DNA from 2 places in the Paenibacillus sp. FSL H7-0737 genome. Region 2 is predicted to be linked to the other one. Evidence: predicted binding sites of a transcription regulator. Region 2 holds the regulator's gene; the other holds the start of a gene.
What was found. Region 2 encodes LexA, which represses DNA repair genes until DNA is damaged. Its sites were predicted from a motif close to CGAACATATGTTCG; they were not measured.
Positions count from the first base shown of each region.

Region 1: a site for LexA is predicted at 1,767-1,780, ahead of H70737_RS02395 (YhjD family protein). Genes of this name have one in related genera too.

Region 1 covers NZ_CP009279.1:538,494-542,493, reverse strand. The annotation lists gene H70737_RS30115 (choice-of-anchor A family protein) at 1-1,108, opposite strand, end outside; cyclic di-GMP riboswitch class I at 1,219-1,309, opposite strand; gene H70737_RS02395 (YhjD family protein) at 1,801-2,193, shown strand; gene H70737_RS02390 (winged helix-turn-helix transcriptional regulator) at 2,638-3,012, shown strand; gene H70737_RS02385 (NAD(P)H-dependent oxidoreductase) at 3,077-3,619, opposite strand.
Region 2 covers NZ_CP009279.1:3,785,520-3,789,519, reverse strand. The annotation lists gene H70737_RS16415 (hypothetical protein) at 1-250, opposite strand, end outside; gene H70737_RS16410 (hypothetical protein) at 484-864, opposite strand; gene H70737_RS16405 (L,D-transpeptidase) at 1,014-1,352, opposite strand; gene lexA (transcriptional repressor LexA) at 1,626-2,252, opposite strand; gene H70737_RS16395 (LysM peptidoglycan-binding domain-containing protein) at 2,548-2,961, shown strand; gene H70737_RS16390 (DUF896 domain-containing protein) at 3,071-3,280, shown strand; gene H70737_RS16385 (hypothetical protein) at 3,330-3,857, shown strand; gene H70737_RS16380 (HAD family hydrolase) at 3,891-4,000, shown strand, end outside.

The DNA.
Region 1 (4,000 bases), 3.2 Mb from region 2:
GTGTTGGCTTTGGTGTGTGTGTCGGCTTCGGTGTCGGTGTTGGCTTTGGTGTGTGTGTTGGCTTCGGCGTTGGTGTTGGCTTCGGTGTCGGTGTCACGCACGGCGTAGGCGTCACGGTCGGCGTTGGCGTTGGTGTTGGTGTCACGGTCGGCGTCGGTGTTGGTGTCACGGTTGGCGTTGGTGTTGGCGTCACGGTCGGCGTCGGTGTTGGCGTCACGGTCGGCGTTGGTGTTGGCGTCACGGTCGGCGTTGGTGTCGGAGGTGGTTCTTCCCCTCCATATGGATACCAATGCATCTGCACTCCACCAGCAAATCCCTTTGCAATCAGCGTCCCATGCAGTTCACCGGAATTATAAGTTACTTTTGCAAGCGGAGCTAGGATAGTTCCTTCTATTGTTAAACTTCCAATGTCAACAGTGCTAGCTTCATAAAAATTAAATAATACCTTGTTAGGGCTACCTCCCCAGATTTGAAAGCTTGGAATGTTAACTGAACTTCCGCTAACGTTAATGATAACTGTGGCGCTATTTGCAATATTAAACTGTAAGCCATTAGCACCAGCGAAATCGGCAGCACTAAGATTAAGAACGTTAAATGGTTCCGAAGCATCAATCGTTATTTTCCCATATTCCTTTTTGAAAGTTCCTATTGTAGCAAGCGAAGAGAATTCATTAGAACGTCCAATAAGAAATTGCTCTTCAGCATCAAAATCAATAGGAGTCCCTTTTCTCGCTGGTTCTTTAAGATCTACACCGTTGCTGGAAAAAACACCACCATAAACGGATGCTCCATGAACAGTCCCATTAGTAAAACTGATGTCATTACCAGCGATAAGAACATCTCCACCTGGATTATCCTTGGATACGCCGTAATTCTGCAAAGTAATATTACCTTTGGCCGCAAGGCGCCCATGAACCTGATCATTAGATTGTTTGAAATCCCCAAAAATAAAAGTATTAAAATTCCCTGCAATACCTAACACAGGTGTAGGAGTATAGGGAAGCACCTCCCCAGCCGCATTTACCAAATGACCTCCAGAAAGACCACTACCTACTGTCAAAATCCCCGCTAATACTAGTGCAAGCAGCGGTTTCATTCTTCTTTTCAAAAAGCACACCTCCTAAAACTATGATTTATATTTAATCAGAATAATTACCAGAAACTCTAAAGGACCTAACAACAAAAAAGACCGCCAAAAAAGAAGTGGAATTCCCTTCTCATGGCAGTCGGACGGTCATAGCGCATTTAAGACACTTTAGACTCCTGGACTTTGCGTCCCACCCTTTCAGGCGGTTTGCTATTATCATGATAATATATGTATTGACTTGCGGATTAGAACTAGCATTTTAAGCATCCTATTAAATAATCGTCTATGACTTTTAATACTTTTGAACTAATAATAGTTTAGCGCTCCATCCCCACAATTGTCAATCAATTCCTTTTGATATTCATACGCGTAAGCAAGCACAAAAAAAGCGCCTAAAGGCGCTTCACACAAAGGTTTTCCTTCAATTTTAAAGTAACTTTATCCAACCTAATATCGATATCCATAATGAAATACTTAGAATCAAACCAAATACCATTCCACGGTGGAGACTTCCTTCCTCTTTCATCCTAATTCTCCCTTTATATAAGTCTGAAGCATTATTTTTTATTATTACAATTTTAATATATTTTATTCTTTCTAATTTAGTTGTGAATTCAATCACATTGGACTAGCTGTTTAGAAATACCATTGATTATTTTTGGAATATCGGGGTAGAATACGAATATACGTTCCCATTAGAGGTGATGAGATTCATGAATAGAGCTGAAAGCAGGGACAACATGCTGGTCAAATCTTATTTATTGCTTCCGATGATTTTATCAGCTTTCGAACGGGACTCCGCCATTCTATCTGCACATTTACGAACACCTACCCCCTATCTGGAGGTTCTTGAAACAGCCGCAGCAGTTGCTACAACAGATCTAAGAGATGTTCGTTCAGAGATGAGAAAACGGGGAATCAAGGTTTATGAGCAGAACAGACTTAACACGGGGATAGAAGCCAAATTTATATGTCGTGGATACCATGAACGAATGCTGCTGTTAAACGACATCGTCGCTGCCCAAGCTGCCATTCATATGCGCAGATATCTCGGTCTGGATATTTCATCTTTTAAGAGCTATGAAGAGCAGTATCAGATTAAGTGAAGTAGCGAAGAAGCTGCCCCCCCTCCCTCATTTAATTAGCGAACAAAAAAATAGGCCTTACCATGGGAGTTGGCAAGACCTGAGAGATTTATACCACAAAACACTGGGGGGTGTTTGGTGTCTTCAATATATACCTTGAACCTGAAAATAAGATGATGCTCACATGAAAATTACATTAAAAACTTCAATTCGTCGCTTAGGCTATCCGCTTGGCACTTTTGATTTCCAACCAAAGAGGCCCGCTTCGCCGACAGAGAAAATCGACCGATTGATAGTTAGCCACGAGTGCTTTGAACAAATTGTTTCAAAATGATATAGTGAATTCGTTCTCACAGGATGACTTGATAGCAGGTTGTAAAACATAATAAAGTCGGGACCTCAGTACGGAGCGACAACAGGCGTTTGCCTTTTCGTTGAATATTTTCTGAAGGAGGGTAATAGCCCATGAGTGATGAAATCTGTATACCGCCTGGCATTCAACAGAAGGACACTAGCTTTGGCTACACCTTGTCTATTATTAGTGGTAAATATAAAATGACTATTCTCTACTATCTCTCTGAAAACAAGATCGTGCGGTTCAATGAACTGCAACGGGGTATCGGTACAATACCTTTTAAGACATTAAGCGTTATGTTGAAAGAACTGGAAGCCGACTGTCTCGTCAGGCGCGAGGAATTCCCCCAGATTCCCCCTAAAGTTGAGTATTCCTTGACCGAGAAGGGCCAATCGCTTATTCCGGTGCTGGATATGATGTGCACTTGGGGAGAGAAAAACTTCGTTCCAGCCGCGCAAGAGATAACCATACCTTTTACGATTTAACGACAACTTATGACAAAAGCAGCATTTCCATTAATGAAAATGCTGCTTTTTGCTTCAAATCTAATTACATATTTTCGATAAATTCAACATAGCCTTGCGAACTGATATCCAATTTATTTAAGTAATCCGTACTTCCTACCGTCTCAGATTCCGTGCCATAAATGGCATAGAAGGAACGATAATCAGCGTTGCAATACAAAAAAGTCGTGTCAAAGGGAGATAAAATACGGTCAAGCCCGTAGCCGAGTTTACCTTCTTCACTAAAGTCTTTTGCACTTCCTCCGGCAGTTACAGCTAATGCGATTTTTCGATTTCTTAATTTATCACTCTTCGAGCCATATGCCCATCCGTAAGTAAATACTTCGTCCAGCCACTTTTTAAGCAGAGGTGGACTACTAAACCAGTAGACAGGGAATTGTAAGACGAGCTTATCATGCGCTTCAATCAGCTGTTGTTCCTTTTCCACGTTGATTTTTTCATCGGGATAGGCTTTGTACAGCTCGTGCACCGTATATTTGTCTGGATATTTACGGAGTTCTTCGATCCAGCGTTTATTAACGACGGATGTTTCGATGTTTGGGTGCGTGACGACAATAAGTGTTTTCATTGGTGTATCCTCCATGTTTGAATCAGATTTAGGACTTGAGTATACCTCCCACCATGACATCGCGTAAGTATGCACTTTTAGTTCACGTACTTACCTAAAGGTAAGCACTGCAACCTGCCTGCACGTGATTGATGTATAGTCTTCGGGGCGAATCTCGTCTTCGGTGTACACCCAAATATCACACAAGAGAGACTGGGTCATTCCGCCATTTTACTTGAGTAAAGGTTAGACGGATGTAACGTTATGTGTATGAACTCTATATCACTGATAAAAAAATTTGCCTGAACGCAAAGAAATACCCCACCATTACTGGAAGGGTACGGTACTTCCGCATAATTTCAACATAATCCATTTGGGATACTCGCCTACCACTTAAGGTTG
Region 2 (4,000 bases):
TTGCTTTTTTGCTTGTTTTTGGATTGCTGGTACCTATTGCTATTTTTTTATAAGGTTCATTAAGGGCGATCAAGTGAGATTGATTGGGCGGAATGAATGTTTTGGTGAATATAATATTAAAAGATGAGGTTGCGTTTAACAGCTTAGAAAGTTCAGAAGAAGTAGATAGTTTTTTTAATTCTATAATAACGGCACTTAGAATTAAAATTCCTCCTACAATGGCAAACATATACATCAAGAAAATCAGCATGTAATCACACCTCCAATGATCTCAGTAGAGCAAGATTTATTGCTTATTGAAAGATATGCCTGAATTCACTCTACTAGTATCTGTTAAGAGCGAAAATCGTGGGAATTTAGGAAACGACTATTGATTAGAAAAAGAGAAAGCACCCAGAGATCTGCCGATTTTGCGAGCTGAGTGCAAAATTGTGGCAACTGCTGGAGTGCTGATGAGAGGTTTTTAAAATAAATATGTCAAAATCATAAGAAATTGAAGGCTGTGATTTGATCAGTATAAACAATTAGCTGTTTGTATTCGATCGGAGATTCATAGTGAGTATAGGGTCTTACAGAAACATCATTAAGGACTACAAAGTTATAGCTGAAATTTTTATCGGGATGTTCCGCACCTAAATAAGATATGTATTCATCTACAATGACATCATCCATTAGAGATTTTAAGTCAAAAACATCCTCTTTATTGGAGGTGGAAGGGGAGATGGTCCCTTGAATACTGCCGAATGAGGTGAGTAAATTTACTTTTTTTCCACTCGCTTGATCGTTATTTAACAATAAGCCAGAGAGTTTAACAAGTGCATCGACTTTAAAATCGACGAGGGTTCTAATTTTTGAGTTGTTCAAAACGAGACACTTCCTTTCAATTTGAAATCCTGTTAACATTATTCGACATATAACCACATAATTCCTATTAGGTCATCAAAAATACATAAATACAAACACGCCTCCTCCATTGAACCATGAGTGAGGCGTGTTTATCTATAGAGATAGATTTAATTCCTGATCGTTACTCGTGTTCCAATCGGAACAATCGCAGCTAGTGCTAACACATCTTCATTGTACATACGAATACAACCGTGGGATACTTCGTGCCCTATGGATGAGGGATCATTATTTCCATGTATCCCATAGTGAGGCTTAGATAGACCCATCCAAAAGACCCCAAATGGACCACCTGGATCGGGTTGTTTGTTAATGATTGTGAATTCACCGAGTGGTGATTGAGTTAACATTTTACCGATTCCGACTGGGAAGCCCCTGATCACAATGTCGTTATCAAGAAGATAAAGCATACGCTGCGTCAGATCAACTATAATCCGGTAATTTGGCATTGTGCAACACTCCTTTCTAATTAAGATATGAGGAGGATGCCTAAACGGTTATTCATTAAAAATGGTCATTTTAGCCCATAAGAATAAATGTTCTGTAATTGATAAATGGAGTTTGATAACAATAAAAAAGCTGTTCTGCATTTGCAGAACAGCTTTTAAAAAAATAAAAGAAAGTATATATTTTTACGATATACCCTATCCTTATACTTCTCGTAGAAACGGATACCGTCCTTTAAAGGGCGGTATCCGTTTTCGCTTGGTAGGAGTGCATACTTAGTGGATATCTCGAAATAATCCGATAACTCTGCCGAGAATGGTCACGCGATTAAGGCGAAGAGGCTCGTACGCCGGATTCTCCGGCTGAAGACGTATATGATCACGTTCTTTATAAAAAGTCTTAACGGTTGCTTCATCTTCTTCGGTCATAGCTACAACGATATCTCCGTTATCAGCCGTTTGTTGTTGACGAACAATAACATAGTCGCCATTCATAATCCCAGCTTCGACCATACTGTCACCTTGAACCGATAACATAAATACTTTGTTATCTCCAACATAGTGAGTTGGAAGCGGGAAGTAGTCTTCAATATTCTCAGTAGCAGTGATAGGAACCCCGGCGGTAACCTTACCTACGACAGGAATGCGAGCGACGGTTTGCGCGAAATGATGGACATTCTCGGAATCCTCTTGGCCAAGCAATTCTATCGCACGAGGCTTCGTTGGATCTCGACGGATAAGTCCCTTCTTCTCTAGCCGATCTAAATGACCGTGAACTGTGGAGCTGGAAGCAAGACCAACAGCTTCTCCAATCTCCCGGACGGAAGGAGGATAACCCTTGCTGCGGACTTCGCTACGTATAAATTCCAGGATCGCCAGCTGGCGACTTGAAATCTTTGACATTGGAATCAACCCCATATAGTAATGTTTGGGAAAATTATAACATAGAACTACCGTTCGCACAAACATAAGTTCTAACTATTATAAATATTAATTCGAAAGAGTTAATAAATGGTAGTCTTGTATTGATTGCGTTTCCTTCATCTAAACAATAAGAGTGATTCTTTATATGAAGAATATGGTAAATATTAACCTCTGAAAAAAAGAGAACAATTGTTCTAAAATAGTATTGAACAAAACACATGTTCGTGTTATTATAATTTCAAAAGTAAGAACAAGTGTTTGGAGGGTGATATTCATGTTAAAATACAGTACATACCGCAGCATCTACGATAAAGCCCCAGTGGTTGAATCTTTAGGACATAATCCTATTACCCGTTATTCAGCTCAGATTAAAGAGATTACAGAGCTTTTGCTTGAAGGCTTGATGCGTTTGTTCCGTAGAGATTTTGTTATTAAACTAACATTGATCATTGTGCTCGTACTATCAGGACTTACAGTAGTAGGTAATGTATTTGCAGGATCTACTACTTTAATGAAGGATGAGAAGCGCGTAGTGGTTGAACGTGGAGATACACTTTGGAGTATTGCTCTTGAGAATAAACCTTCTGATATGAAAACGGCTGTATATATAGAAGGAATTAAAAAATTCAATGGCATTAAAGGTAATCAGATTAATGCTGGAGATATTCTCACTTTACCTATATATTAATATTCTAAGAACATAATAAGAGGACATGAAGAGCTTGCAGGGAGTAAACCTTGACAAGCTCTTTTTCTCATGGCAGAGTTAGAATTAATTTATAAGGGGAGGGAAAGTTTTGAATATTGATGAGTTGGTCGCGCGTATTAACGAATTGGCACGCAAACAGAAGAGCGTAGGCCTTAATCAAGAGGAAACGGCGGAACGCGCCAAGCTTCGTGAAATTTATTTGGGGAATATTCGCAATAACTTCCGAGCACAATTGAATACGATTGAATTGGTCGATAATGATGAGCATGAACAAGGTAACAAGGGGCGTAAGCATTAACACCCTGTTCCTTTTCATAGATATTACTGGATGACTAGGGGGAACGCATATGGCCCGTTCTTGGGAAAGAATGGTTCAACGCAACACGCAGCAAATTAATAAGCAAAGAAAGAAACAGGGGAAGGAAACGATTTACGCATCTAAATCTAAATCTCCTGGTAAGAACAGCGAAACCTTTAAAGGCCGTAACATTGCATTTCCAGTAGTGTTATTAGTGCTTGGTACTATGTTTTGGATGATTGGTTCAGTGGACCAAGCCAAAGGTAATGGTATGCTTATGAACTGGCTAGGAGTCGTTTTGTACTACTTACTAGCGGCACTTCTGTTCTTCCGACGTCCGTACTTGAAGGTAGAGAATGCTAGACTATCTACTATAAAATTCAACCGCGAACGTTATCTGCCAGCTTCTGATATTGAGAAAATCATCCTTTCGCGTGGAGCTGTTGTAATTAAGCATAAAGGCAAACGCACGAAATGGATTTTTACCAGACTTATGAATCGTTATGATACCAATGCAATGGGGACTCGACTGGAAGCATTCGCAAAAGCTCACCAAATTGAAGTAGTTCACGAATAGAAATTAACCAGCCATGGGAGAGGGAGACCTGTAATGCCAATTTCCGCCGTACTATTTGACCTTGATGATACACTGCTCTGGGATGATCGGAGCGTTAATGAAGCATTTCGTTCTGCATGTGAAGCCGCTGGGGATACGATTGA